Regions from separate parts of the Aeribacillus sp. FSL K6-1121 genome, predicted to be linked through region 2. Evidence: predicted binding sites of a transcription regulator. Region 2 holds the regulator's gene; each other region holds the start of a gene.
The links. Region 2 encodes Rex, which represses fermentation and respiration genes when NADH is low (regulators of the CRP and FNR family bind a similar motif). Its sites were predicted from a motif close to TTGTGAAATATTTCACAA; they were not measured.
Positions count from the first base shown of each region.

Region 1: the regulator Rex is predicted to act here: its motif matches at 2,596-2,613, upstream of NSQ61_RS16070 (lactate permease LctP family transporter).
Region 3: the regulator Rex is predicted to act here: its motif matches at 6,187-6,204, upstream of NSQ61_RS16640 (cytochrome c oxidase subunit 2A).

Region 1 covers NZ_JBBOPS010000001.1:3,265,017-3,275,336, reverse strand. Annotated here, with positions in the region: gene NSQ61_RS16075 (L-lactate dehydrogenase) at 1-829, opposite strand, end outside; gene NSQ61_RS16070 (lactate permease LctP family transporter) at 861-2,477, opposite strand; gene NSQ61_RS16065 (hypothetical protein) at 2,988-3,416, opposite strand; gene NSQ61_RS16060 (hypothetical protein) at 3,466-3,648, opposite strand; gene NSQ61_RS16055 (BREX protein BrxB domain-containing protein) at 3,662-3,784, opposite strand; gene NSQ61_RS16050 (hypothetical protein) at 4,108-4,260, opposite strand; gene NSQ61_RS16045 (S8 family serine peptidase) at 4,232-4,486, opposite strand; gene NSQ61_RS16040 (DNA adenine methylase) at 4,851-5,756, shown strand; gene NSQ61_RS16035 (AlwI family type II restriction endonuclease) at 5,796-6,356, opposite strand; gene NSQ61_RS16030 (AlwI family type II restriction endonuclease) at 6,358-8,172, opposite strand; partial or broken gene NSQ61_RS16025 (arginase family protein) at 8,387-8,734, shown strand; gene istA (IS21 family transposase) at 8,874-10,320, shown strand, end outside.
Region 2 covers NZ_JBBOPS010000001.1:2,807,147-2,817,466, forward strand. Annotated here, with positions in the region: gene groL (chaperonin GroEL) at 1-1,537, opposite strand, end outside; gene groES (co-chaperone GroES) at 1,591-1,875, opposite strand; gene NSQ61_RS13595 (CPBP family intramembrane glutamic endopeptidase) at 2,124-2,855, shown strand; gene NSQ61_RS13600 (YdiK family protein) at 2,860-3,063, shown strand; gene tatC (twin-arginine translocase subunit TatC) at 3,156-3,902, opposite strand; gene NSQ61_RS13610 (twin-arginine translocase TatA/TatE family subunit) at 3,925-4,098, opposite strand; gene NSQ61_RS13615 (redox-sensing transcriptional repressor Rex) at 4,113-4,754, opposite strand; gene NSQ61_RS13620 (ABC-F family ATP-binding cassette domain-containing protein) at 5,066-6,988, shown strand; gene tsaD (tRNA (adenosine(37)-N6)-threonylcarbamoyltransferase complex transferase subunit TsaD) at 7,261-8,280, opposite strand; gene rimI (ribosomal protein S18-alanine N-acetyltransferase) at 8,280-8,759, opposite strand; gene tsaB (tRNA (adenosine(37)-N6)-threonylcarbamoyltransferase complex dimerization subunit type 1 TsaB) at 8,729-9,424, opposite strand; gene tsaE (tRNA (adenosine(37)-N6)-threonylcarbamoyltransferase complex ATPase subunit type 1 TsaE) at 9,405-9,881, opposite strand; gene thiL (thiamine-phosphate kinase) at 9,868-10,320, opposite strand, start outside.
Region 3 covers NZ_JBBOPS010000001.1:3,401,918-3,412,237, reverse strand. Annotated here, with positions in the region: gene pta (phosphate acetyltransferase) at 1-244, opposite strand, end outside; gene hemQ (hydrogen peroxide-dependent heme synthase) at 470-1,237, shown strand; gene NSQ61_RS16670 (hypothetical protein) at 1,230-1,547, shown strand; gene NSQ61_RS16665 (alpha/beta fold hydrolase) at 1,963-2,286, opposite strand; gene NSQ61_RS16660 (cell wall hydrolase) at 2,632-3,009, shown strand; gene gerQ (spore coat protein GerQ) at 3,020-3,463, shown strand; gene NSQ61_RS16650 (b(o/a)3-type cytochrome-c oxidase subunit 1) at 3,847-5,487, opposite strand; gene NSQ61_RS16645 (cytochrome c oxidase subunit II) at 5,484-5,957, opposite strand; gene NSQ61_RS16640 (cytochrome c oxidase subunit 2A) at 5,973-6,128, opposite strand; gene NSQ61_RS16635 (DUF423 domain-containing protein) at 6,414-6,785, opposite strand; gene NSQ61_RS16630 (YwdI family protein) at 6,866-7,171, opposite strand; gene speE (polyamine aminopropyltransferase) at 7,324-8,172, shown strand; gene NSQ61_RS16620 (hypothetical protein) at 8,890-9,318, opposite strand; gene NSQ61_RS16615 (hypothetical protein) at 9,347-9,520, opposite strand.

The DNA of each region.
Region 1 (10,320 bases), 460 kb from region 2:
CAGGTACTCCAATATATACATCATTTTGTCCATATTCACCTTCTAGATAGGAAGATACTGTCAGGATACTATTTTCATTTTTAAGAATTGCTTTTGTAATTCGGACAAGGGACATTCCTATTCCATAGTATGTCGCCCCTTTTCGCTCAATGATATGATAAGCAGCGTCACGGACGTTTACGAAGATTTCCTCTAAACATTCTTTCTTTAAATCTTTCTTTCTCTCTAAAACATCATCAAGATTCTCTATTCCGATCTTGGCATGGCTCCAAACTGGAAGCTCGGTATCTCCATGTTCCCCTATGATAATTGCATGAATATTTCTTGTATCCACATTGAAATACTTCCCTAATTCAAATCTTAGACGTGCAGAATCTAAGACTGTTCCTGAACCAATGACACGTTCCTTTGGCAGTCCTGACTCCTTCCAAGTGACATAAGTTAAGATATCTACCGGATTTGTTGCCACTAAAAATATGCCATTAAATCCACTTTTCATAATCTCTTTGATAATTTGTTTAAATATTCGCGTATTTTTCTCAACTAATTGCAATCGGGTTTCACCTGGTTTTTGTGCCAATCCCGCAGTAATAACAACTAAGTCCGCATTTGCGCAATCTTGATAAGAACCGCTCCATACCTTTATTGGCGAAGGTGCAAACGGCACTCCATGATTAAGATCCATCGCCTCGCCTTCAGCTTTTGCTTCATTTATATCAATTAAAACTAATTCCTCAACGACCCCCTGATTAATTAGTGAATAGGCATAACTGCAGCCTACAGCTCCTGTTCCAACGATTACAACACGATTTACTTTTTCTTTATTCATAGTTATACATCCTCCTTAAAATGTTATATGATTAAAATAGTAGCCAGCTAACTAATCCAATTACAGCAAGCAAACATAAACTATATTTTATTGTCACTTTAAATAAATCACTTTCTTTTCCTGCTAATCCAACTGCCGCAGCTGCAACAGCAATTGATTGAGGTGAAATCATTTTAGCCATTGTACCACCCATTACATTGACAGCAACCATCGTTTCAGGTGCTATTCCAATTTGTGAAGCAGTGACAGCTTGAAGTGGAGCAAATAAGGAACCGCTGTTTACAACAGATCCTGTTAAAAATACTCCTAACCACCCCAGCACTGGCGAGAATAAAGGAAATACCTTACCTGTTGAAGCAAATGCTAAGCCTAATGTTGATGACATGCCAGAGTAAGTACAAATATAAGCAAAAGCAAGTACACTGCAAATGGTTAGAACAGGTGATACTAATTCTTTTGAAGTTTCTTTTGCGATTTCTCTAAGCTGCTTATTGCTGCAGCGAAAAAGAATGCTTGCGACAATGATTGTCATTACAATCGCTGTTGTCGTAGATGAAAATAAATCCAACTTAAATACCGCAGCCATTGGAGCATCTTGCGTCACAATTGGTGCATGTTTTATAACTAAGTTGTCCAATCCTGGAATCGGAAACAACAACACTAGCTTTTCTAAAAGGCCGCCTGGGAGAAATAATTTTTTAAAAAATGGTAGATTAAACAAAGTAACACATATGGTTAAAAATACAAATGGCAGCCAAGCATAAGCGATTTTCCCAAAAGAATACTTAATTTGCTTATCTACCGCTTTCTCTCTATTTACACGGTAAATTTCTTTAGGTTTCCATACTTGTAAAAATAAAGTTAATACTACTAAGCTCACAATCGCTGCAAAGATGTCTGCTAGTTCTGCCCCTAAAAAAGTGAGAACAAGTGCCTGTGTAAGCCCAAATGAACCCCCGCTTACTAAAATGGCTGGGAAGGTTTGTCTAATTCCTTTGAATCCATCAATGATAAATATCAGCAGGAATGCTACGACAATACTTAATGCAGGAAGGACCAATGCTGTATATCTTCCCACAACTAGACCATCCAAATTTGTAAGGAGGGCGGGAACAGTTACTGGAATCCCCATTGCTCCATATGCACCGCCTGCTATGTTTGCAATCAAACAAAGACCAGCTGCATATAACGGACTAAATCCAAGCCCTACTAAAATGGCTGCCGTTATGGCAACGGGTGCTCCAAATCCTGCAGCTCCTTCTAAAAATGCCCCAAATGAGAATGCCACAATAAGAACTTGCAATCTTTGATCCACTGTAATAAAAGAAATACTTTTTTCAATAATGGCAAATTTTCCGGTTTTTACTGTTATTTTATAAAGGAAAATAGCAGCAAATACGATTGATGCTACTGGCCATAAACCGACTAAAATTCCATATATCGCAGACATCAAAACTAAGATTGCAGGCATTTTATAAATAAAGACGGCAAAAATGCCTGCAGCAATTATGCTGAAAAGCCCTGCTATATATCCTTTTAATTTAAATACTGTCAGCAAAACAATAAAAACGATGATAGGAACGGCAGCTATAATAGCTGAAAGCCATATATTTTCCAATGGATTATAAACTTGCTCCCATACATGCATCTTGTTCAGCCCCTATACTCTAAAATCGACGAAATGATTTTGTGATATATTTCACAATATGTATTACATCCTCCCCCTAAATTATTTATTTTGCTTACAAAGTTAGTATAACATCTGTTTGTGAAATTTTTCACAATATATATGAAAAAAATATGAACTTTTGAGACATGTCGAGTAAAGTAATGATAAAAAGGAGAAAATCATTTATGAAGGAATAAGAGGGTTAGATAATCTTTAAAATTTAATATAAAAATATAATAATTAACTAGATGAAAAGTGATGAGGACGACTAAACTTACTATTTTATAAAATAAAAATTTTACGTAAATTTTTTTACATGTCTATTTTCTTGACATAATACCAAGACGAATATAGTAAAAAAGGGCTGTTCAGAATGAGGCATCCAAGTTTTTTGATGGAAGATCTACACACTAGGAATAAGTAAACTAAAATTCATTTTACCCATAATAACAAAATGCAACTGTTCGTAAATTCACCGGTCTAATCAACTTAGAACTCCGGAATCTTCTTGATCGTCAGCAATTCACCATGATGTAGAGCGAGTTGTTTAGGATTCGATAATTGATTCAATAAGAGTTTTCTCCGTTCTACAATTTTTAAAGGGTGTCGGTGTGTATTTAAAATGTGAGCAATTTGAATGGTACATGTCTTATAGTAACTGCATACGTCGAGAATATATTTATGAAGCAATGGCAATCCAAAATCATCATATGCTTCTAAAGTTTCAGGATCACACAAACCATAAACGATTTCAATTTGCACGGGATAATCGAATCCATCTACTTTTTCATCACTTTCTGTTAAGTCAAGAGTTTGATCAAGAGCTATTTTACTCCCATTTAAATTAATAAAACCACTTTTAGAGTATATACCTGATGGTAGTTTAATATCTGAGGCAAGGTAATAATAATATGTCATAGAAAACCCCTCTCATTTAATGACTTCATCTGTATTTGCGCTAGATAAATTAATTCGGGTCGCAAAACGTCCTTGGATTTTGGAAAAATCTTTTTTCGCTATGGACATTAAGTGACGCTTTTATTTTTTCTTGAGATGTGACAATGACCCATGCTTGGCCCATTGTTGCACTTCGTACACCCTCATTAATCGGACGAAAAATTTCTTTTTTAAATATTTCTTTAACTAACACATAATCTTCTCCTCTATGATATTCTCGTTAATTGATACTGATCTTCATTATGTAAAATCCCAAATAGTCGTAGGTCTAATCCGGTAAAATGACCGGGGTAAAAAAGTATAATTGGTTTACGTTTTTTTGCAAGCAAAAAGTGCAGAGAATTGCAAAATCCTTATGCAGTGATATGCAATGGGGATTTACATGGAGGAGGAGCCATGATAACCTTTTTTGGTTTTGCCAAAACTGTTGGCTAAAGAATCATGGCTACAGAGGATCCATGTCAAGCCCTTGATGGATAGATCACATATATGTATATTTATTCAAAATTTTGATAAAGCACTGTATTTTTTTCTTGTAGAAAACATACTACCATCTCAAAGGTGTCATTGTTAATTTCTAATTCTTCTGCGGATACTTTATATACTGTTGTATCATCATCACTTGAAACTACTTCAACTGTTTCATCAATACTTACATCAATTTGTTCTGTACTTTCAAAAATTTCTTCTGTATTTGGAAATTGGTTATTTCTTCCGCAAATGCAACCGGAGCAACTCCAGCAATATTAATAAACAAAAATGTAGCAACTAATAATTTAATTAATTTCTTTTTCATCTTTTTCATTTAGAATTTCCTCTACCCTTTCTTTTTGTAATGTTAGAAAACCTTCTCCAAATTGTACTTTGTCACCTAACTTCACAACATAATTGGAGAGTTCTTCTTTGATGGTGCTGGCATTATATTTTGAGTCGCTTCTATTCAGGATTGCTGCAATAACACTAGTGGCATATGCAGTAGCGAAAGACGTTCCTGAAAATGTTGAGTAGGATCCTTTGTTATCTGTAGAGATAACTTCTACACCTAGAGCTGAATAATCTATTTTCCCGACTCCCGAATAAGGATCAAGTTTGAATTTTTTATCAAACGAGGAATCAAGTAATCGCTGAACATCCGAGTTCTTATGAACGAAATCAAATGATTACGAATTTAGACCATTACCTAGAGGCGTTATTAGGTAAAACCTCGGGCTATTCGGGATGCAGGTCAACAAATCATCTTTAATCACGGTTGAGACTTTATTTGACGCTTACTTTTAATTTATTTCAAATAATTCCCTTTATACAACAGAACATTTGTTCCTTTCCTGTGGATCATAGTTATGTTAAATTAGTATAATGTAGTAGACAAGCTACTATTAAATTGGAGGTTATTAGATGAAACCTATTTTAAAATATCGTGGTGGAAAAAAAGCAGAAATTCCTTTCTTTATTGACCATATACCCAATGATATCGAAACCTACTTTGAACCCTTTGTCGGGGGTGGTGCTGTATTCTTCCATTTAGAACATGAAAAATCAGTTATCAATGATATTAATTCTAAGCTTTATAAGTTCTATCTTCAATTAAAGCACAATTTTGATGAGGTAACTAAACAATTAAACGAACTACAGGAAATATATGAAAAAAACCAAAAGGAATATGAGGAAAAAAAAGCTCTTGCTCCTGCTGGTGTCAGAGTGGAAAATAAAAATGAAGAACTATATTATGAGCTAAGGAACGAATTTAACTATCCATCAGGAAAATGGCTAGACGCAGTAATTTATTATTTTATAAATAAAACTGCTTATAGTGGGATGATAAGGTATAACAGTAAAGGAGAATATAACGTTCCTTTTGGAAGATACAAAAACTTTAATACAAAAATCATTACTAAACAACACCATAACCTGCTTCAAAAAACAGAAATATATAATAAAGATTTTTCTGAAATTTTTAAGATGGCAAAACCAAATGACTTCATGTTTCTTGATCCTCCATATGATTGTATTTTTAGTGATTATGGAAATATGGAGTTTACAGGTGATTTCGACGAGAGGGAACATCGTAGGCTTGCTGAAGAGTTTAAAAACTTAAAGTGCCGTGCACTAATGATCATTAGTAAAACGGAATTAACTACCGAACTATATAAAGATTATATCGTTGATGAATATCATAAAAGCTATTCTGTAAACATTAGAAATAGATTTAAGAATGAAGCAAAGCATTATATAATCAAGAACTATGATTATGTACGAAAAAATAAAGAAGAAAAATATGAGCAACTTGAACTTATTCATTAGTTAAAGGAACAATGAACTGGCATTGTTCCTTTTTCAATTTCATTTTAAATTGTACTCAATGAAAGTTAGCCATTCTTCAGCTTGATCATATCCTAAGTCACTTCGTAATAATTTTATCAGTATTTCTTTTAGTTTATTAGGATTAAAGTGTTCTCCATCACCTTTCAGCTGTGTAACTAGCTTTTTAAACTGGTCTACTGTTAATGGAATTACAGGTTCTGATTCCTTGTTAAAACCTATATGTCTTGCAAAAGAAAGATCAATACTTTTTCCTAAGAAAAGAGTATATGCTTCTATTCCTTTTTTTTTATATTCTTGTAGGTGCCTGACGACTGAATCCCCTTCATAATCTAGTTGCTTTTCCCCTATCGTGAGGGAACATTCAATTAAAATTGAAAAATGCTCATATTCAACTAATATATCTTCAACACCTGGTATGGCATTACCAATTGGATGACCTGAATCATCAAGCTTAAAGTTTGGGACTAGATTCTTATAGGAACCTAGTTTTTTAAAAACTCTATATGTGTTCCACTCGAAGTAATTTGGAGGATTTATCGTTTTTTCAACTTCTTCATAAAAGTCCAGAATATCTTGCATTTTAAAACCTTACCTCCTTGTCAACAACCCAATTATTTAAAGTTTCTTCTAAACCAGCTTTAATTTGAGTATATTTTCTTTCACACTCTATAGTTGTTCGATATAATGAGACCATCAGATTCTTAATATCATAAGAAGATAACCTTCTTCCTTTTTCAATTAATTTCTTCTGTACCATTAGGAGCATGTTAAACTGTTTTAATGAGAGAGGGATAATTCTTGTGTTTTGAACAATATTGTATTTCATAAACTCCTCAAAAGTATTCTTATTGATTTCTGGCGCAATGAATAAACAATATAGTTCTTTCTCTACTCCTTGCTTTTCTAATTCTTTTTTCTTGTTTAAATAATGCCTTGTTACTGGTTCTGATTCCATCTTAAACTGGGTTGCTCCCTTAGAAGTTGTTACTTCACCAAGAACAATAAAGTCTTCATATATAATTTCCATATCAGGCTGGTTACCTGCGGCATGAGTAACTGGTTGTAACTCTTCATCAATAACGAAGTTGTTTTTATATTCTAAAGCATTTCCAAGAATAATGAAGCCATTCCACGTAAGCCATTCAAATACAGTATTTTTATTTGCAATGAAGCGAGCTTTAATTTTCTCTTCAATCACATTCTTTTTCTCATGATATACCTCAAGAAGGTCAATGACTTCTTCAAGTTGACGTGGGTCATTAAAATCTGCTTGTAACTTTTTCTTTTTGAGTTCTAGCTGTAATTCCTTAGCATGGTAAATAACATCTTTTAATGTTTCTACATCAACTTTTTTATTAAGAGAATTATAAATGTCTTCAAGGACTTGTATTTCAACTTTAACATTTGGAAAATGTTCTACTAATTGCTCAGCTAGTCTGGTATTTTCATCTCGTATTCTATGGGCTAGATCTAAAAGTTGTTCTTTTGTCTCAAATGAAAACTGTGGTAAACTCGGATTTCCATAATATTCATGAAATTCCTCTACTCTCGTATAGTTCTTTACAACTTTTGATGAACTGATAATTTCATCAATTAAATCAGATTTTTCTGGATTTAAGACGAGTTGATTCCCTCTTGCAACAAATAGACCTGTATATCGAAAATATCTTGTGGTTGCATCTGCCACATCTCGTGCATTTCTCATTTTAGTTTCAATTTTTGACTTATGTGAAGAGTCAGATTTCCCTTCACGAATTTTACCTACATTTCCATAAATCTTTTCGAATCTTTTAAAAAAGTAATTCTCAGTAAACTCAAGTTTCTTATTTTGTCCTTTTATTTTTTCACGTTCATTACGGAACTGCATTATTTCCTCTGCAATTTCATCCACCTGATTATTATTTGTTGCTGTTAAACAGAACATAGCAATATCTAATTTACTGAGGCCGCCTACCTTTTTTAGTAAGCTAAGAACAAATACAAGAGGATTTATACTCCATTCCTCCTCGGGATATTCCTTACCTTTGTGTTGAAACGATGGATATTGCCACTTTACTAACTGTTTTAAGAAAACATCTTTGGGTCTTCGGTTATTTGCAAGCATTTTCCCTGCTTCAGTTATACGAAGATAACCTTCTTCATCTACAAATACGAAACCATAAGTTTTCATTGGTGCCACTCTGTCTCGAGTAGAAAATGCAGCTTCTTTTTTATAAGTAGTACCTAAGAATTGTGGTAAAGCAGCAAGTTCTTTAGCAAATGCCTCTTGTGCTTTATACCCTTTTACCCCTTTCCAATAACTTCCCTCAAAATTTGCTAGTACTTTTAACTCAGGCTGAATTTTTTCTGGACTTCTAGGTGAACAAGAAACATACCAATTAACTTTTTTAGCCATCTAATCCCTCCTGTAAGATCCATAAATGTGATGTATACCTAGATTATACTGATTAACCAAAAAAAGTAAATGTCCTTTACTCAAAAACTTAAATATTTTTCGTTTTTGAGTAAAAGACATAATAAATATTTATACACTTTATTGTTAAGTTGAACCATTTAGAAATAACTTTTATGCTTATAGTTAGAGTAGAATTTAAAAGGGGAATTTAAAAATTGAAGAAAAAAATATATCAATAATAGGGGTTCCAATGGATTTAGGTCAAATGCGCAGAGGTGTTGATATGGGGCCAAGCGCAATTCGATATGCTGGTATAGTTGAGCGATTAGAGCGATTAAACTATTCAATAGAAGATTTAGGAGATATCGATATTGGAAGAGCAGAGCGTAGTAATATTAGAAATGTCGAAAATTTAAGAAATTTGAAAACGGTATCAGAGGCGAATGAAAAGCTTGCCGCTAAAGTAAATGAAGTAATCCAATCAGATTCTTTTCCATTAGTGTTAGGAGGAGATCATAGTATTGCTATTGGAACATTAGCAGGCGTAGCCAAGCATTATGAAATGTTTATTGCAAAATAAAAGTACATAGTTTTGCAAGAAATTTGTGCAGAATAGCTGCATAAAAAAAGGCTTGCCAGCTCACCCAATAACCTCTACTGTTGAGATTGAGCAGAACTTAACAGTAGGAGGATAAGAAAGGATGCTAGCAATGCCTGAAGTTAATTATATCAAACATTTAAGAGAAGTCGAAGATATGTCAATCTCTGAGATCGCTAAAAAGACAGGTAAAAATTGGAGAACAGCAAAAAAATACGCTGACGGTGAAGTACCAGTAGAATCTCTTCCCTTCCGTCGAAGGGGAATGATGTACGAGGAAGAGTACGGAGAAATCGTAGATTGTTGGCTTGAGGAGGACATGAAGCTTAAGAAAAAAGAAAGACGAACAAACAAGAAGATGTTTGAACAACTTAAAGAAGAGCACGGGTTTAAAGGTTCTTATCGAACCGTTTGTGAGTACATTCAGCATCGCAGACCACAAATAAAAGAAGAAAAAACCACAAGATACGAACGTCTGGAGCACCCTCCGGGCGAAGCCCAAGTGGATTTTGGAAATATGACGGCTGTAAAAGACGGCGCATATAAAGACATCAAAACTCTTATTCTCAGTTTTCCATATAGTAATGCCGCCTTTTCTTATCCCCTGCCGGCAGAAAACTCGGAGTGTTTTCTAGAGGGCTTGAAACAGTTATTTCACCAGGCTGGGGGTGTCCCGACATATTTACGAATTGATAACCTGTCGGCAGCGGTTGTAACGGTAGGCAAGGGAGACAAGAGAAGCTATACGGACTCTTTCTTACGCTTCCAGTCCTATTATGGATTTGAAGTACAACCATGCAATCCCGGTAGTGGACATGAAAAAGGGAATGTAGAGAAAAAGGTAGGCTATACAAGAAATAACTTTTTTGTAACAGCCCCAGTAATGGAGGATTTTTCACAACTGGCCCACTGGCTAGAAGAGAAAATGGTAACCGATCGAAAACGCCCTCACTACGAAAAAGGAGTTCCGATAGAAGAATTGTGGGCTGAGGATCAGAAGCAATTAAAAGCTTTGCCAATCAGTGATCTTCCAATCTTTTCAATCGACTCGGCTACTGTAAATAAATATGGCGAGATTCTAGTCGATAGAGAAAAATTCCTTATTCATAAAGCGAGGATCAAACAGACACTAGTTATTAAAAAGGAATGGGACAAATTCACTTGCTTTTCGAATGACGGTGAAATGATCTATCAAGACTCACGTCCCTATATGATGACCACAAGGCCTATACCATGGGACAACATCTTGGCCGACTGGGAGAAAAAGCCACGTGCTGTTAAGTATTCTCGTTTCTTTAAATACCTGCCCGAAAGAGTACAAACTTATCTTACGATAAAACCTGATGAGATTAAGAAACGGGTGGCAGGCTTAAAAAAACTGCTGGAGGTTCATGCCTTACAAGACATCCATAAATGTTTGGAAATGGAGCAACGTATTGAAAAAGAGCCGCACGAATTGGGTTCCTTATTGGAAGCTCAGAAAGCAACTTATCCGGAAAAATTGTCAGAACCCCATACCCCTTCTGTATTACTAGATTATGAAACGGATT
Region 2 (10,320 bases):
TTAAGAACATAGCGGCAACGGATGCTGCGTTTTGAAGAGCAGAACGAGTTACTTTTGTTGGGTCAACGATACCAGCTTCGATCATGTTCACCCATTCGCCTGTAGCAGCGTTAAAGCCGATTCCAACTTCTTCTTTTTTCAAGCGTTCAACGATAACAGAGCCTTCTAAACCAGCGTTGTGAGCGATTTGGCGAACTGGCTCTTCTAAAGCGCGAAGAACGATGTTTACACCAGTTTGCACGTCGCCTTCTGCTTCAATTTCAGCAACTTTTTTGTAAACGTTAACTAGAGCTGTACCACCACCGGAGACAATTCCTTCTTCCACTGCTGCACGCGTGGAGTTAAGAGCGTCTTCGATGCGAAGTTTACGTTCTTTCAATTCTGTTTCAGTAGCGGCACCAACTTTGATAACTGCTACGCCGCCAGCTAATTTTGCTAAGCGCTCTTGAAGTTTTTCTTTATCAAATTCAGAAGTTGTTTCTTCCAATTGAGCTTTAATTTGATTTACGCGAGCTGCAATTTTGTCGCTTGCGCCTGCGCCTTCAACAATTGTAGTTGTTTCTTTCGTTACAACAACTTTTGCAGCGCGGCCTAATTGAGAAATAGTAGCGCTCTTAAGATCTAAACCTAAATCTTCTGTAATAACTTCACCATCTGTTAAAATGGCGATATCTTCTAACATTGCTTTGCGGCGGTCACCGAATCCAGGAGCTTTTACAGCTACAGCATTAAATGTACCGCGAAGTTTGTTCACAACTAATGTTGCTAAAGCTTCGCCTTCAACATCTTCAGCAATGATTAATAAAGGTTTGCCTTGTTGTACAACTTGCTCAAGAACTGGCAAGATTTCTTGGATGTTAGAGATTTTCTTGTCAGTAATTAAAATGTATGGATTTTCAAGAACAGCTTCCATTTTATCAGAATCTGTTACCATGTATGGAGAAGCATATCCGCGGTCAAACTGCATTCCTTCTACAACGTCAAGCTCAGTAGTGAAACCTTTAGATTCTTCAATAGTGATAACGCCATCGTTACCAACACGTTCCATTGCTTCAGCAATTAATTTACCTACTTCATCATCCGCAGCAGAAATAGCAGCAACTTGAGCAATTGATTCTTTTCCTTCAATTGGTTTAGAAATTGCTTTTAATTCTTCAACAGCTGTAGCAACTGCTTTTTCAATACCTTTACGTACACCCATTGGGTTTGCGCCAGCTGTTACGTTTTTAAGTCCTTCGCGGATCATTGCTTGAGCTAAAACTGTTGCAGTAGTTGTACCGTCCCCAGCAACATCGTTTGTTTTGCTAGCAACTTCTGCAACTAATTTTGCACCCATGTTTTCAAATGGATCTTCTAATTCAATTTCTTTTGCAATCGTAACGCCATCGTTTGTAATTAACGGAGAACCGAATTTTTTCTCAAGAACAACGTTACGGCCTTTTGGTCCTAAAGTAACTTTAACCGCATCTGCTAATTTATCCACACCACGCAGCATTGCACGACGTGCTTCTTCACTGAATTTAATTTCTTTTGCCATGTTGCGAAAACCTCCTCAAAATTTAAATTGTCTATGATATTGGGCTGTCTCTATTAGCCGATCACAGCCAAAATGTCGCTTTCACGCAAAATTAAGTATTCTTTGCCGTCATATTTTACTTCTGTGCCGGCGTATTTTGAGAAGATAATGCGATCGCCAACAGCAACTTCAACTGCAACACGTTCACCGCTGTCTAATACACGACCAGTACCAACTGCTACTACTTTACCTTCTTGAGGTTTTTCTTTAGCTGTGTCAGGCAATACGATGCCGCTTGCTGTTTTTTCTTCTGTTTCAACAAGTTCAATTACAACGCGATCACCTAATGGCTTTAACAAGGGAAACAACCTCCTCAAATATCTTTTGAGATTTTCAAAATTTATTCCTTATTCATTATTAGCACTCATTGCTATCGAGTGCTAACACCAATTATTATATTAAAGAAACCTCCTCTATTTTTCAAGTCTCTTTTAAAAAAATTTTAACATCCTCCATTAAGTGCTTACCTTGTCAAAATTGTTTTTCTTTCTTAAAACCATTGTGTGTTAAAATAGTCATATGAATCTTTTATAAAGGAGAACTATTCGTGAAAAAGCAATATTGGTGGATCATCATTACGTACATCATTATGCAGCTCTCATCCTATATTGGAGTTCCCCTTTTTTATGAACTGGGTGTTGGCGACGATGAAAATCTCAATGCAGGACTTTTTCAAGCGCAAGCATATTGGTCGATTACAAGTTTTACTGCTGCGTTCGTCATTATTTTATTTCTCCTTCGTCATGAACGGAAAAATAATGTCCGGATTGAAAAAGCTTCTTTCGGCGAATCTGCCATATGGGCTGTTTTCGGAGTTTTTTTAGCTTTTTTCATTCAAACAATCGTTGGCAATATTGAAATATATGTACTTAAAGTTAATCCGATGTCGGAAAATACTCAAGTTATTATGGATTTAATTGAAGCAACGCCTTATTTGATTATTGTCACATCAATAATAGGACCGATTATTGAAGAAATTATCTTCCGAAAAATTATTTTCGGGGTGATTTATCAAAAAACGAATTTTTGGATCGGCGCGCTTGTCAGCTCGCTATTGTTCGGCATCGTGCATGGGGAACCTGAACTTTTATTGCGTTATACAGCAATGGGGTTTACGTTCGCTTTTTTATATTATAAAACAAAACGCATATTAGTCCCTATTTTTGCCCATACAATGATGAATACAATCGTAGTCATCATTCAAACAATTTATCATGATGAGATTGAAAACATGATGAAGCAAATGGAACAAATACAAATCATTATTGGAGGCAGCTAAGATTATGAATTTTCATCCCGTTTCCATGGGACTCTTCTATTTTATCATGGGAGTTCTATTTACATATTTAGCAATTCATCATGCTGAAAATGGTATGTGGACAGCTACAAATATGATTTTAATGATTTTAGCCACGTTTGATTTTGCTGTTTCCATCCGCATGTTCACTTTCTCATATAAAATTCGGAAAGCAAAAAACAACCGATGAGGTGTAATGATATTATCCCTCTTGTGTAGACAGTAGGAAAAAAGCCTATACTGTCTTCACAAGAGGGATATGTTTATAACAGCCCATCGGTTTTACTTTTGATCTGATTCTTTTATTTGAGAAGACTGTGCTTTTTTGTAAGCAAATCTTGAAACAATGATACTTATTTCATACAAAATGAATAGCGGAATCGTGACCATTAAATGCGACACAATTTCAGGCGGCGTAATAATCGCTGCGATAACAAGCAATACAAAATACGCATATTTTCTAACCTTTGCCAAAAACGCCGGATTGATGATCCCGAGTCTTGTTAAAAACATAATGACAACGGGAAGCTGAAACAACAGTCCGAAAGGCAATGTTAACTGCAGCAGGAAACGAAAGTATTCATTTATTCCTATCATTTGTTGAATGTTTAAATCATTGGAAAGCCGCCCCATAAAATCGATGACAAAAGGAAACAAAATAAAATAAGAGAAGCTTATTCCTAAAAGAAATAAAGCAACCGACAACGGTATATAGCTTAATGTGACCCGCCTTTCTTTTTCATACAGTCCTGGGCTGATAAACGCCCAAAGCTGGTACAATAAAACAGGGAAAGTTAGAATTAAAGCAATAATAAATGTAATCTGCATATAAACGATCAATGGATCTGCAGGACGAAAAGCATTTAAGGCGAATTGCTTTGCTTCATCAGTTTGCTGTAAAAAAACAATAATTGGCTTCGCTATGAAAAAGCCAGTAATCATAGCAACGAAAAAGAAAACGACTACAATAATCAGCCGTTTTCTAAGCTCCGCTATATGCTCCAACACGGACATTTTTTTTTCGCTCATCATTATTCATCCATTCTTCTTGCTATTCATTTTTCTTGTTTTCTTCATCATCGTCTGCTAAGCCCTTCGTGGCACTTTTAAACTCCTTTAATGATTCTCCTATAGCTTTTCCAAGCTCAGGAAGTTTTTTCGGCCCGAAAACAAGCAGAGCTGCAAATACAATCAACAGCAAGCTTCCAATTCCAATTGTTGGCATTTAATATCGCTCCTTCAATCTTCATTCGAATAATGTTTTAAAAAATATGCAAGAGCCTGAAGTTCAACAGATAGATCGATATGATGAATCCGAATTTTATCCGGAACATTTAAGCGAGCCGGCGTAAAATTTAAAATGCCTTTTATGCCTTTTTCCACTAACCGATCCGTTATTCCTTGAGCGGCAGTTGCCGGGACCGTTAATATCGCAACAGGCACATCATCAGGCAATTCACTTTCTAGCTGATCCAAATGATAAATTGGAACTCCACCAATTTTCATTCCTACTTTTCGTTTATTAATGTCAAATGCAATAACAATTTGTGTGTTGTTATTTTTTGTAAAATTGTAATTTAAAAAAGCTGTTCCCAAATTTCCGACTCCAATGAGGGCAACTTTGGTCAACTCATCTTGGTCAAGCGTCTTTCTAAAAAATGATAACAAATAATTGACATTATATCCATAACCTTTTTTGCCCAGCGCTCCGAAATATGAAAAGTCCCTTCTAATTGTCGCAGAATCTACTTTGACTGCTTCACTCAGTTCTTGAGAGGAAACACGTTGTTTTCCCGAGGCATGTAAATTTTGCAAAAACCGATAATATAGAGGTAATCTTTTTGCAGTTGCTTGCGGTATCTTAGATTGATCTTGATTCAATGCTCATCCCTCGCAATCCAAAACAACCTGACTAATTTTGTTTTTAACTATGTTTTCTAGCAAGCGGCTGCTCGCCTGTATGAAACAATATCAGACTGATAACGCTTCCATCCTGATCTTCTTCTCCGTCTACATTTCTTTTTATTTGTTTTTTCTCCAAACTCTCCTTATATAAAAACTATACACTATTTTTTTATTCGTGTCTTTTGAACGATTGTTACAATTTCTTGTCCTTTTGTTCATCAGGTCAGTTGCCTGCAGTCAAATATATAGGCTACACTTATTCTAGCAAAGATTGAGGTGAACTATGGATGATTTTATTGCAGTTAAACAAAATCACAAAATATTATGGTGCTGACCTTATTTTATCGAATATTAAGCTGGAAATCCAAACAGGAGATAAAATCGCCGTTGTAGGCCGCAATGGAGCCGGAAAATCAACATTATTGAAAATCATTGCCGGTGAAATGCCCTTTGATTCTGGTGAAATTGTGAAGCCAAAAGATTTAACAATCGGCTATCTGGCACAAAACACAGGATTAGAATCAACTAAGTCGATATGGGATGAAATGCTAACCGTTTTTGAAGAGCTGCGGAACATCGAAGCTGAGCTGCGAAATATTGAACAAAAAATGGCAGCTATCTCCTCAGCTGGAGATTCTCATGCTTTGCAAAGCTTAATGAAGGAATATGATTCACTCCAACATTTATATAAAGAAAATGGCGGATATCAATATGAGGCGGATATCCGTTCTGTGCTGCATGGATTAGGGTTTGCTGATTACGACTATTCAACTAAAATTTCGGTTTTGAGCGGAGGACAAAAAACCCGGTTAGCACTCGGAAAGCTCCTGTTGAAAAAACCGGATCTGCTCATACTCGACGAGCCGACAAACCATCTCGACATGGAAACATTAAACTGGCTCGAACAATATTTACAGCATTATAATGGAGCGGTTCTAATTGTTTCCCATGACCGGTATTTTTTAGATCGCGTTGTCAACACTGTTTATGAAATATCACGAACAGTTTGTACGAAGTATGTTGGGAATTACAGCGCTTATTTAAAACAAAAAGCGGAAGCGTACGAAAGGGAATTAAAACAATTTGAAAAACAGCAAGAAGAAATCGCGCGGATGAAAGATTTTATTCAACGAAACTTAGCAAGAGCATCGACAACGAAACGTGCGCAAAGCAGAAGGAAAATGCTTGAGAAAATGGAAATACTGGACAGACCCGCTGGGGACGAGAAGTCAGCCAGCTTTTCCTTCGAAATCGAAAAGCAAAGCGGCAATGACGTGTTAAAAGCCATTGATTTGTCCCTTTCCTACGATCAAAAAACTCCGATCGTGAAAAATATTAACTTTTCGATCAACAGGAAGGACTCAATTGCCTTAATAGGGCCAAACGGAGTTGGAAAATCTACCTTATTAAAAACGATCATCAACCGCTTAAAGCCGCTGAGCGGAAAAATTCAGTTTGGATCTAATGTCCAAATCGGATATTATGACCAGGAACAAGCGGATTTGTCTTCATCTAAACGGGTTTTAGATGAATTGTGGGATGACTATCCCGAAAAAACAGAAAAAGAAATCCGAACGGTTTTAGGGAATTTCCTTTTTTCCGGAGATGAAGTGCTGAAAACCGTTTCGTCTTTAAGCGGAGGAGAAAAAGCTCGGCTCGCTTTAGCGAAATTAATGCTAAAAAAAGCTAACTTTCTCATCATGGATGAACCTACGAATCATCTGGATCTCGACAGCAAAGAAGTATTGGAAAACGCTCTGATAAATTTTCCTGGAACAATCTTGTTTGTTTCGCACGATCGTTATTTTATCAACAAAATCGCGACCAAAATTTTTGAATTATCCACGGAAGGCATTGCCGAATATATCGGGGACTATGATTATTACATTGCAAAAAAAGCGGAGATGATCGAGCTTGAACAGTTGAAAGAACCAACTATCGAAACCAAAGAGCAAAAACAAGGAAAAATATCTTATGAACAAGAAAAAATATTGAAAAAAAAAGAACGGCAAAGACAGCGCCGCATTGAAGAACTTGAAAACAAAATAGCAGAAATTGAAGAAGCGATCGCTGAAAACAATGAAATGCTTTGCGATCCAAATATATACCAAGATCATGAAAAAGCTCAAAAACTTCATGATCAAAATGTCATGTTAACGGAACAACTAGAACAGCTGATGGAGGAATGGGAATCACTTCTTTCTGAATAACCGGCTCATGCCGGTTTTTTATTTATTTTGTTTCCTTCAGCATGTTTCTCTCAAACAGTTATCCACATCATTAGTTCCTTACCTTACAATATTTTTCTTATTTGTTCACATTATCCACAACAAACCCCTTTAGTTATCCACATGTTTCACCTTATTTTTTCTTCTTCTATTTCAACGTTTCGTCTTATTTATCCAAAATGAAGATTTTCTTTGTGGATAACCTGTGGTTAAAATAAAAAAATAGGGCCGCTGTTCATTCGACCCTATTTTGCCTATATATATGACGTTAATTCCAATCCAGGATGAGCATTCATACGATAATCACCGAAAATTCCTTTTTCATAAAGTACATCAGCGAAAGCTGCAATCATGGCCGCATTATCTGTGCATAAGGACAATGGTGGAATGACGAGGTCGATCCCTTTTTTCTTTTTGAATGCTTCCTCCATAGCAGTTCTTAATCCTTTATTCGCCGCTACTCCGCCTGATAAAAGAACTTGCTTAGCTTGATACTTCTCACTGGCACGAACAGTTTTTTCCACTAAAACTTCTACAACACTTTGCTGAAAACTTGCAGCCATATCTTTCGGATCTATCGTGATCCCTCTTTGCGCCGCGTTATGAAGAGTGTTAATCACCGCTGACTTCAGCCCGCTGAAACTAAAATGAAACGAGCCTTCTTCAAGCCATGCTCGCGGCAAATCAATGGAAGCAGTTCCTTCATGTGCTAGCCTGTCGATATGAGGCCCGCCCGGGTAAGGCAGGTTTAATGTTCGCGCTACTTTATCATAAGCCTCTCCTGCTGCATCATCAAGTGTTTCCCCAATCACCTCAAAACAACCGTGCTCCTTCATATAGACAAGCTCTGTATGGCCGCCGGAAACAACCAATGCAATCAGCGGGAAAGAAAATTCTTTCACAAGACGGTTTGCATAAATGTGTCCTGCAATATGATGTACTCCGATTAGTGGAAGATCATACGCAAAAGCTAAAGCCTTTGCGGCATTGACTCCAATCAATAATGCACCAACCAGCCCCGGTCCTTCTGTCACGGCTACGGCGTTCAAATCGTGATACGAAAGATTCGCCTGTTTTAACGTTTCTTCTAATACGAGAGTAATTTGCTCGACATGATGGCGTGAAGCGATTTCTGGAACGACTCCGCCAAAACGTTTATGGCTTTCAATTTGGGAAGCAACGACTTGTGCAACAATTTCTTTTCCGTTTTTCACAATGGCAGCTGCTGTTTCATCACAGCTTGTTTCAATTCCTAAAATTAATCGATCTTTCATTATAAATTCACCTGCATTAATATCGCATCTTCTTGGTTATCCGTATAATAGTTTTCCCGTATTCCGATTGGTTCAAAATTCAATTTCTTATATAATGATTGCGCAACCGTATTCGAAACTCGGACTTCTAATGTAACGGCTTTGGCTCCTTTTTCTTTTGCTACGTTTAAAACGCTTCTAAGCAGGGTCTCTCCCAGCTTTTTTCCCCGATACGCTGGAGAAATAGCAATATTGGTAATCTGCCCATCATCAACAATCACCCATAAACCGCAATACCCTACAACTTTTCCTTCATATTCTATTACTAAATAAGTAGCAAAATGGTTATGGACCAATTCCCGATAAAATGATTCCTTTGTCCAAGGAACCGAAAATGACAGCTGTTCGATTTCATAAACACGATGTATATCTTCAACTGTCATTTTTCGAACATTTACTTGATTATTAATCATGTTGACGTTTTTTGCTGCTCGATCCATTTCGCTTCCGCCTCTGCTAACCTTAAATAATTTGGCACAAACTGATGAACATTGACTGCTTCTCTAGTCATTCCCAGCAAACCTAGCAATCCCGGACGCGGCTGGTGCAATGACGGATCCCCGATGACTGCCAGCTCACCCATTATTTCTTTGATCAGATCTAAATGAAGAGAAACGTCATTCCCTAAAAAGAGCACCCGCTTTTTTAGCTGTTTTATTTCATTCAACCAATCTTCTAGCAGAATATTTTTGTCTTCTTTCACACAAAGTATGTTTTCTTTAAATTCATACAGCCCGGTATAAACTCGTCCTCTTCTTGCATCAAATAAAGGGCAAATCAACCCGTCAAAAAAACGCCCGTTCAGTGCAAGCACTTCAAGACTGGAAACGCCCGTTAAAGGAATGTTTCTAGCCCATGCAAGCGTCTTAGCAATTGTTACACCGATTCGCACACCAGTATAAGAGCCAGGACCTTGGGCAACCACAATCTTTGTTAAGTCGCTGGGCTGAACGTGGCACTCTTTCAAAAGATAATCAACTGCCGGCATTGCACGAACAGAATGGTTTTTTTTCAAGTTCGTCATATATTCGCCAATAATTTTAGTTTCGTCTACTAACGCAATGCCTAAACAGTCGTTTGATGTATCAATCGCTAATACCGTCATCAGTGAAAAACTCCTTACACAGCTTAATATATCTTTTTCCCTTCGGCCTAAAAATTAGAGATCTTGCATTGTCCTGAATGTAACGGATGAATATATCCAGTCTTTCCTCCGGCAGTTGATCTTCTATATAATGCGCCCACTCTACAACTGTTACACCGTCTCCATCAAAAAACTCATCAAACCCTAAATCCTCATCGCTATTTTCAATCCGATAAACGTCCATATGATAAAGCGGCAGTCTGCCGTCTGTATACTCCTTCATGATTGTAAAAGTAGGACTGTTCACTGTTCTGCCAATGCCCAAACCTTTTGCCAGTCCTTTCACAAATGTAGTTTTGCCTGCTCCAAGATCTCCTTCAAGCGTAATCACATCGCCCGCTTGTAAGTGCTGAGCCAGCTTCATCGCCATATTCCCTGTCTCTTCAGGATTTGTTGTTTTTATTTCAAATTGATCCAAATGAATCACCTTTTTTAAAATGATTGTAGCCTTTGCTTAATAGCCGTTTGCGAATATTTTTTTCTTGCAAATAAACCGATGGGCTGCCTTCAAATACTTCTCCGATCTTCGTTATGCGTATTCCTTCTTGCTCGCATTTTTTTTTCAATACTTCAAAGGAATGTTTAGAAGTCGTTCCTACCAGTTCAAAATCTTCTCCTCCAGTGATAGCCCACTCAAATTGCTTTTCTAACGGCAATAATTGTATTGAATCACTTAATGGAAGAAGATCTTTATGTACGACGATTTGTACGTTGCTCATGACAGCTATCTCATTCAATTCGCTTGCAATACCGTCACTAATATCATTAAGGCTCGCCCGATCCACTTCAGAAATAATCCTGCCCGCTTTTACTTGCGGCTTCGGACGTCTATGGCGAGATACTAAATATTGATAATC
Region 3 (10,320 bases), 590 kb from region 2:
CAAGCTCTTCTATTCCACTGTAATTGGCAGGATTATATATTTTTGCACCTGCAACAGAAATATTTAAACTCTTTGCTTTTTCTTCAATTTCTGTTTCATCCCCAATTAAAATGGGCTGTAACAAATTTTCCTCTGTTAATCGGGAAACTGCTGTTAAAATTCGCTCATCCAATCCTTCAGGAAAAACAATTTTAATATTTTTTCCCGATATTTTATTTTTCAATGCTGCAAAAATGTCTGCCAAAACAAAGTCAGCCTCCTTAATCTTAAAACATTCTTTTAACATGAATTGTTCCATTCACTTTTAGCATACCCCACCTGCTCTTAAATTTAAAATGAAAAATTTCATCATAGCGCTTTCAACAGCACTTTTTTCTGTCACATAATTGTCATACTGTTTTACCCGGATATTCTCCCCTAAACTGTGGTATAGTAAACTTGTACATAGCCAATATGAGAGGTGACGAAAATGAGTGAAGAAGTTCGTTCAAATGAAGCCGTTGAAACGCTCGATGGTTGGTATTGTTTGCACGATTTCCGCTCGATCGATTGGAGCGCTTGGAAAACTTTATCTAGCGATGAACGCCAGGAAGCTATTCATGAATTTCTGAATTTGTTAGAAAAATGGAGTGCAGTGGAAAAAGACCAACAAGGCAGCCACGCTTTATATACGATCGTTGGACAAAAAGCAGATTTGATGATCATGATTCTCCGGCCAACGATGGAAGAATTGAATGAAATTGAAACGGAATTTAATAAAACAAAACTGGCTGAATATACAAGCCCAGCCTATTCATATGTTTCCGTTGTGGAATTGAGCAGCTACGTAGGCGGCGGAAATGATGAAGATCCGTATCAAAATCCATATATCCGATCTAGACTATATCCTATTTTGCCGAAATCAAAATATGTTTGCTTCTATCCGATGGATAAACGCCGTCAAGGCAATGACAATTGGTATATGCTGCCGATGGAAGAGCGCCGGAGCCTCATGAGAAGCCACGGACTTATCGGCCGCAAGTACGGAGATAAAGTAAAACAAATTATTACCGGTTCTGTCGGATTTGATGACTGGGAATGGGGCGTCACGCTCTTCTCTGATGATGTTTTGCAGTTTAAAAAGCTCGTATATGAAATGCGTTTTGATGAAGTAAGCGCCAGATACGGCGAATTTGGCTCCTTCTTTGTCGGAAACATTTTACATCCTGAAAAAATTGCAGCATTTTTACATGTATAAACCAGTACTGCTTTCAGTACTGGTTTTTTCTGCTGAAGACCTACCAATAGTAAGCAAGCAATCTAGCTGCATGCTTAATGTGCAAGAAAAAATGTCATGCTATACAGGAAGTGTAATAAATCACGATTTATCTCTTTCTTCACATGCAAAAAATAAAAGTACGGGAGATTTGAAGAAAAATTTCAATGGAAAGAATGGGCGAGAAAGCTTGTCATGCGCAGGCGCAGCCGAATTTGAAAGGCAAGCTTCATACCCGGAGCTGCGCCTAGAGATACTCTATGAAATTGAGTTTTTCTCTTGCGGCAAATGAATTTTCTAGTCCTATTTTATTTAATGGTTCTCATGAATTATCGCAATATCGCTGCTAACTCATTTGGTCTTGAGTAAAATGGCGAATGGTCTGTATCCAAAGTTACACATGCTCACATGGATTAGCTGAATACATTGCCCATTGACACTGGATGGTAATGGCGTTGACGTGCAGACATTCAATATAGTATTTTGGAACACTGCCGAATTTTCCTCTGTAAGGCTTAATTTCGTTGAAAGAACATTTAGTGCTTAAGGATTTAGAAGTGATTTCGCTGTGTCCGCATCAGCGTCGTCACAGCCCTCATAAAAAACATCCTGGTAAGCTTTCCTCTCTCAAGGCAGCAACACCTTCTTCTTCAAATAAAATCATATTAGATGAGACTTGAGCTTCTATATAGCAGGAATTATATCTGTCATAGCTTCTCCTGCAAAAAAGCGCTTACATATATGAGTGCCTTAACTTTTTCAAATCTGTATTCTGCGCTCTGCGAGACAACGATACCTCCCATACTATGCCCGACAAGGTAAACCGATTCTTCAGCATCATCTAAAATGGAACATGCTTTGTCAGTATAGCTCTTTAGCGAAACTTGTGAAATTGGTGTCTGATCTGAACCGTGACCGGGTAAATCAATCGCATAAACGGTGTGTCCGGCTTTTTCAAGCAATGGGGTGACTTTTCCCAACACCATGCACCATGCCAAGCGCCATGGATGAATACATATGCTGCCATTCATGCCACTTCTCAAAATATGGGGCTGTCCAGAAAGTTAAAATCCACTGAAAATAAAATATCATAAGCATTGATATATCAGCGTTTCTAAAACATTAAAGAGACGTCTATAAGCCGGAAAATCGACTTATTATTAGACAGCCCCTCATACTTTATAAGCTTCTTTTTTTCTTTTACAGAACAAATGATGTCGGAATGGGAATTTTTCCGAATGTCATAAAAAAGACTTCGTCGTCATACATTGGAATGAAAGATTACTATTTAGGCAATGTCTTTTAAAAAAAGGCAGGTGAAAAAATGGCTGTAATTCCCACATACTGAAGAAGATGTAAAGCTATTGGCCAGATTGATGAGAGCTGAAGCAGAAGGAGACGGAGATTTAGGCATGCTTCTAGTAGGCAATGTCGGTGTCAACCGTGTCCTTGCAGATTGTTTAGACTTTAGGGATATACGCACCGTTCGCAGTATGGTGTTCCAAAGTCCTGGAGGCTTTGAAGCCACGCAGAAAGGATATTTTTATCAGGCTGCAAGGCAAAATGAAATAGACTTAGCAAGAAAAGTTTTGAGAGGAAACCGCTACAATCCTGCAGAAACCGCTTTGTGGTTTTTTAAGCCATATGGCGATTGCCCTGCTACATGGTATAACCAATATAACTCAGGTCGATATAAATCCCATTGTTTTTATTTTCCTGCACAATCTGCTTGCCCAAGCGTATACAGATTTTAGGAGGTTGAACATGAGCAACAAAAAACAGAACCAACGGCAGCAGCAGGGGTATCCAGTTCCTGCAGTTACTCCTGTACAGCCAACCTATCCGTACGGATTTTACGCGCCCAGCGGGTCTGTTATCGGCGCCCCTCCCTCAGCTCAACCAAGCGGCACCAGCGGTCAAGCTGTACCCGGAATGCTTCCGCTTGAAGAATCCTATGTCGAAAACATTTTGCGCTTAAATAAAGGGAAATTGGCCACCGTATACATGACCTTTGAAAACAATCCTGAATGGCCGGCGAAAGTATTTCGCGGCGTCATTGAAGCTGCCGGAAGAGATCATCTCATTTTAAGCGACCCGCAAACAGGAAGGCGATATTTATTGCTGATGGTTTTTTTGAATTACGTCACTTTCGATGAGGAAATCGTATATACATCCCCTCAAAGTCTCGCTTCTTATCCACCAAGATAAGAAAAACGCTAGACAGAGAGAGGCCGGTAGGAATGCTGCAAGACGCTTTATAATTTCTTGAACAGCGCCCTGCCCTTGTCTAGCTTCCTTGTCAAATAGACAGAAGTCTAAGCAGGACAGAAGTCTAAGCAGCCTTGCTTCTTTAATGAAGCAAGGTTATTCAGCTTTTCTATGAGCTTTTATTTTCATTTCGATCTTACTTATATAAATAAAAGCACTTAAATTTCAAAAACGGCCAATAAAGCTTTTTTTCCCTTCGACTTAAAACGTATAATCGAGATTCAGAAAAAATTTCCGATTACCTCCCCCATTTCATCTAGGGCATTTTCCGCATCCATAGCAATAAAAAAAACCGGGCGTGAAAATTCCACGCCCAGTTTCTTCTACCAGAATTTAAATCCCGGTGAACTTGGTGCATTTTCAATGATATCGATGACCGGTACTGTATAAGCGATTACAATTAGCACAACAGACAGACCGATCCAAATTTTCCAATTTTCTAGAAGCAATGGCGTTTTTTCCGCATCTTCATGAACTTCACCAACTGGAAATTCTTCCGTTCCTTTTGGAGCAGCCACTGCCAAATTTATAACAATATAAAGAATCATCAAAATGGCAACGAATAAGATGGCTCCGCCAACCGCCATGATAGTTTGATAAGACATCCATTCCAACGCCTGCGGATGGTCTCCATATGTTGTATAAGCGGTCCGCCGAGGAGCTCCAAACAGACCAACTGTATGCATGGCTCCTGACATTAGGAACATACCGATGCACCAGAAAACGGTTTGAATGATCCCTAATTTATTTAATCGCGGTGTTAACGTTCTGCCTGTTAAATGAGGAACCAACCAATAGGAAATACCAAAAAACGTCAACGCTACAGTGGTGGCCACTGTTAAATGGAAATGTCCTGTTACCCATAAAGTGTTATGAACGACTTGGTTCATTTGGTTACTTGCATTAATGATTCCGCCTGCTCCGCCAGGAATAAAAACGAGCATTCCCATAAACGGTGCAAAAAAGCGAACATCTGTCCACGGAAGCTTTTTCACCCAGCCAAACAGTCCGCTAGCCCCTTTTTCTCTTCCGCTTATTTCAAATGTTGCAAACAAAGCGAAAGCTGTCATTAAAGATGGAACAATGACCATAAACGTCAACACAATTTGCAAAAACTTCCAAAACGGAGTGATCCCAGACTCTAGTATTTGATGATGGAAGCCGACTGGGATGGAAAAAAGAACAAACAGTACAAACGCCAGTCTTGCAAGCGAATCGCTGAAAATTTTCCCGCCTATTATTTTTGGAATGATGACGTACCAGCACATATAGGCAGGCAATAACCAGAAATACACTAATGGATGGCCGAAATACCAAAAAAGTGTTCTGCTTAACAGCACATTGATTTTATCGACTAACCCGAAGGACCAAGGAATAAACTGGAATAATACCGTTACTGCTACGCCCAATGTTGCTATGATCCATAAAATCATTGTGGCAACTGCCATAAAGCTTAATAGAGGAGACGGCTTTCCTTCATTTTTCTTTTTCCAGACAGCGTATTGGCTAAACATGCCAGCTCCGCTTACCCAGCTGCCGACTACAACAAGCGTCAGACCGATATAAAACCATGGCGATGCTTTAAGTGGTGCATAAAAAGTGTATAGAACGGTCGCTTTATTTAATAAGATCATAACCGTTGTAATCGCTGTTCCAATCGTCATAAGCCAAAAGCCGATCCAAGCCGACTTTTTGGCAAACGGAGTTAAATCACCTGTCGTCCGACTCATGGAAGCATATAAAAAACCAATGATAAAAAATGTTGTAAAAACAAGTGCCAACAAAACGCCATGAGCAGTCAAAAGCTGATAATACCCGATCCCTGCCGGAAGCTCAAGCGTTCCGCTTCTAACAAAAGCCTGCAATAACCCGGCAATCGCTCCTAAAAACAATGCAATATAACCAACTGCAATATGGGCGAGCGCCAGCTTTCCATCGTTTGGGTGAAGCGCTGTATTTTTCATGCTTTTGTCACCTCAATTTTCGTGCTCATCATTTGGTGCCCAGTACCGCAATATTCGTTGCAAATTATTAAATAGCTGCCGGGTTTATGGAATGTATGTGTAAGCGAATTCACATGTCCCGGGGTCACCATCATGTTGACATTTGTGCCAACGATTTCAAGGCCATGAACAACATCTTTGCTTGTCACGATAATATGAACTTTTGCTCCCTCCGGTATTTTTATGTCATTCGGCATAAAGGCAAAAGCTTGAGAAACTATAACAAGTTCGTATTCGTTGTCTCCAATTTTCTTTAAGCCTGGTTGATTAAACGGCTCTGTCGTATCGACTTTTTGCGGATCCAATGTGGTCAGATCACTCGGCGGATGATGACCTTGTGCAAATGCACTGATGCCCACGATTGTTAAAAACATCACAAGCGTACCTATACCTATTAATAGCCAAACCTTTTCAAGTTTGTGCAAATGCAAGATGATCCCCCTCCTTTATAATCGTTGAATAAATAAGTAGTAAACTCCAAACCAAGAAAGTATTAAAAAAAGAGCCAGCATAAGAACAGATAAAAAAGTGCCAAATAACGAATATTCTTTCTTTTGAGCAATTTCCTGCTCTTTTTTATCGGAGATGAATTCTTTTGCCACCCATAACACCACCTTTTCTTCTTTTAAAAAAATTGTAGTTTAGCTTACGTTAGTCAATCTGTGAAAAAAATCACATTTTTCATAGTACTTTTTGACAGTATGTTGAACAAAAAACATTGCATTCACACTGAATCTTCTATCATTAGGAAGCTAGGAGCCAAAATGAACGGGACACATTTTTGGATGAAGCTCTGGCTATGACCTTTGAATCGGTTAAGAAGGTCACCCTTTCATTTCTTTGCACAAAAAAACGCCTGTCCCGATATAGTAGACAGACGTTTATATTTACATATATTTAACTGCAGCAACAGCAAGAAGAACCCATGCAATTAAAAATGAAATGCCTCCAAGCGGCGTAATTGCACCTAACACTTTGATCTGCGTCACACTTAATATATACAGGCTTCCGGAAAACAGGAGAATACCGATGAGCATCAGCCACCCGGCCCAATTTGCATAGCCTGCCTGCGGATGCTGCTGCAAAAACAGAGCCGTGACAAAAAGGCCTATCGAATGGAACATTTGATATTGTACACCTGTTTGCCATGTCTCCAAATATTTTTGCGGAATTTTCCCTTCCAAACCATGGGCGCCGAATGCTCCTAAAGCTACAGACAAAAAAGCACCGACGGCTCCAAGAATGAAAAATATTTTCATCATCTTCACCCCTTTTTCCCTTCATCTTACCTTATCGTCCGTTTTTTTTAAATGAAGATTTTACAGATGACAAGATTTTGTTAGAAATCAAAAATAGATTCTCCATTTGCATCGTCTTCGACCAACAAACGTTCTTTCATTGTCAGCGTTTTGCTGTTTGCATTTCCGATCATTTTTTCCAGCTCTAATGGAGTTATTTCACTTTCGCTTTTTGGCTCTTGACTAGCTGAAAAATCATAATTTTCCTCTTGTTGATCCAAAATAACATCACATAAAGAACGGATGACAAGAAGCCGGGCTTTTAGATCATGAGGTGTTCCTGCTGCCTTTGCCTTTTTCAGTTCCTCCTCCATTTTTCCTATTATGCTTGAGACCGGTATATTCAACTCCTATCGCTCCTTATTGAAAGATAATGATCTTGCTTTTTTTTATCATATTTGATTTTTTCCTTATTGACAAACTTGTCTGCTTCATTCACTTTTCATAACAAACTTGTTACAATAAGTAAGGAATTTTTGAGCACAAGGAGGGCCTGCAGATGGACAATCAATATTTGCAAACAATAAACGGCGATTTATGGTTAACAGAAGATGAAAGAGAAAATTTAAAAATCAGCTATAGAATCAAAGAAGTGCTTTTTTCAAAGCAATCCCCTTTTCAACATGTTATGGTATTGGATTCATATGATTTTGGCCGCATGCTAGTGCTAGATGGAGTTGTGCAAACCACTTCTATTGATGGGCATATATATAATGAAATGATTTCCCATGTCCCGCTCAATCTCCACCCAAATCCGGAAAAAGTGCTGATCATCGGCGGCGGAGACTGCGGTGTTGCCAGAGAAGTATGCAAATATGATTCAGTGAAGGAAATCGATATGGTGGAAATTGACGAGCTTGTCGTTTCCGCATGCAAGGAGCATCTGCCTGAAGTGTCAGGAAACTTAAGCGACCCGCGCGTAAATTTCTTATTTATTGACGGCGTGAAATATGTAGAAAACAAACAAAATGAATACGATGTGATCATTGTTGACTCTTCTGACCCGATTGGACCGGCAGAACAGCTGTTTTCAAAAGATTTTTATACCAACCTATATAAAACGTTAAAAGACGATGGCCTCATGGTATGCCAAAGTCAATCGCCTGTTTTCCATTTGGATGTTTTAAAACGGTCTTATAGCCATATTCAATCTTTATTCCCGATTACAAAACTATACACAGCTGTTGTTCCTACATATCCGGGAGGACTATGGAGCTTTACAATCGGATCGAAAAAATATGAAGATGTAAAGTCGGACAATTTTTCGAAAGATACAAAATATGTAAATCAAGCCATTCTCGAAGGATGCTTTAAGCTTCCTGAGTTTTTGCAGCAAGCATTGAAATAATGGAGCTGGCCCAAAAGTCATTGAAAGTTGGCTTTTTGGGCCTCTATTTTTTTTGACAAAAAAACACACTTTCTAGTAAAAATGCAAGCGTCAAACGAACAATTAAGAAAGAACTGTGTGCTGCAAAATAAAGTACATAATATTGCAATCAGACAAAGACGAGAATTTGCTTAAAGAAACGCAAAAAGTGAGAGGCGATGGTAAAGCACCTCTCACTTAGATAAAATCTCTTTTGCAACTGGGAATTCGCCTATGCTGGTATTCGCCAGCTACTTTCAAAAATACAAAAGCCAATGAAGAAAAACGAGCTGTTTTCTCCACTTACTTCATTTAGCGACTTTATCAGAAAGTCTAAAATATGATATGTTGCTTATTTTTCAAACAGTTTACAAATAAATGGGATGCCAATCATCAAATGGTATTTTGATAACTTGATGAAACTATTTGTGAAATATACTCACCTACTAAAACAACTAATCCCGCAAAAACTGCGGAAAAAACGGCTTGTTTCATAATAATCATTTCTCCCCCAATTGGGGAAAGACTATAGAATATTTACTATAATTATACTTTCTATACTGGGACGCCAGTTACATATTCAGATAAAATAGCCCCTACGATAGCTCCTGCAACTGCTCCACCAATTCCACCTTTAATTATTGCTCGGAAATCAGTTTTAGTTAACCAGAATTCGACTCGGACGAGTGTGCTCTTTTATTATTTTGTTGAAAGAATCTTTTTGCATACTGGAAAAAGGTTATCTTCATCTTTTGCAAATTTTTTTAATAGGTTTTCAGTAACTTCAATTGGAAAACTTTGTTTGTCTTCATCAGTGAGAGAAAGTGTTTCAATGACATACTGATGAAACTCCTGAAGATTTGGAAATTCACCAGTTTTTCTATACATTCTTTCTGTTTTACTGACTAATAAGGTTAATTTATGATACTTAGTTGCATCAATATTTAATTTTAAAAGAACATAGTCTATATCATTTTTATCAATATGTTTGTTTGTTTCAACAAGTTCAACCAATAGTTTCATTACTTTACCCAGTTTTTGTGTTAATTGATATGTTTCTTTATCAAGTCTGTTAATTTGTTCAATTTCTTCTTCAATATGTTTAATTCTATCCTCTAATTCTTTCATTCATACTTCCCCTCCCTACCTATGTGTCTTACACTGGAGCCAAAAATTCAATAGCTTCTCTAATTACGGAGGCTACAATTCTAGCTGTGGTTTTTCCTAGAGGTTTTTTTAATGCTTGATAAACAGCATCTTCTATCTTACCATAGGTTAAATTTTCCACACTTTCTAATTTTCTTAAAGCAGGTTTAACGTAAGTATGCATTAAATTTCCTACTTTAACAGTTGCGTCTTTCCCTAAAGTTTTACCTACAAAATTAGTTATGGTAGTAGTGTTACTAATCGCCCATTTTAAAGCTTTTTTAACTGCATAGCTAGGAACAGAGTTTGTTTGAACGCCGCTAAGTCTAACTGGGTCAGTTACTGTAATAGAACCTGGTCTATCTAATTGATAATTTTTAGCAAAACTATTATAGTCGAGAACTAACTCTTTTTTCTCATTATTTAAAGCATCATAATCATTTTCAGTTGGTAATACAGTAGTTGATTCATTTGTCGCAGCACTTGTTTTATTACCTTCAAATCCTACGAATGTTGTTAATAGTATTGCTGTTTAAGATTAAGATACCTTTTTTTAACATATTTTTCCTCCTTGTAATAAATAAAATTGTTAGGAATGATCGTACTTTGTCAAATCCTCTACTCCGCAAAGAACAAAGCGATGCTTTTGTAGTCTTGAGATATTGGTCATTTGCTTCGAACCTCCTTTCTATTTGAAAGACGTTTTACAAGTCTATATTGCTTCAATATTTCCTAAAAAATCCTTTCATGCGCAAATATGACAGATTCCAATGCAATGACGAGGGTGCACAAATCTATTCTTGAAGAAAAACCGAGGCAGAAAGTGCGCCCCGTCATATTAAGGCAATCGGTCGTTCCGCAGATTTTCTTTTCGAGGGCTTTCGAAAGTCCAAACGGAGTTGGAATTGTGGCCATGGAACACAATCTATTGAAAGCGTCCGGAAAATCATTCACTTTCAACAGAATCTCCAAAAAAAAAGACGG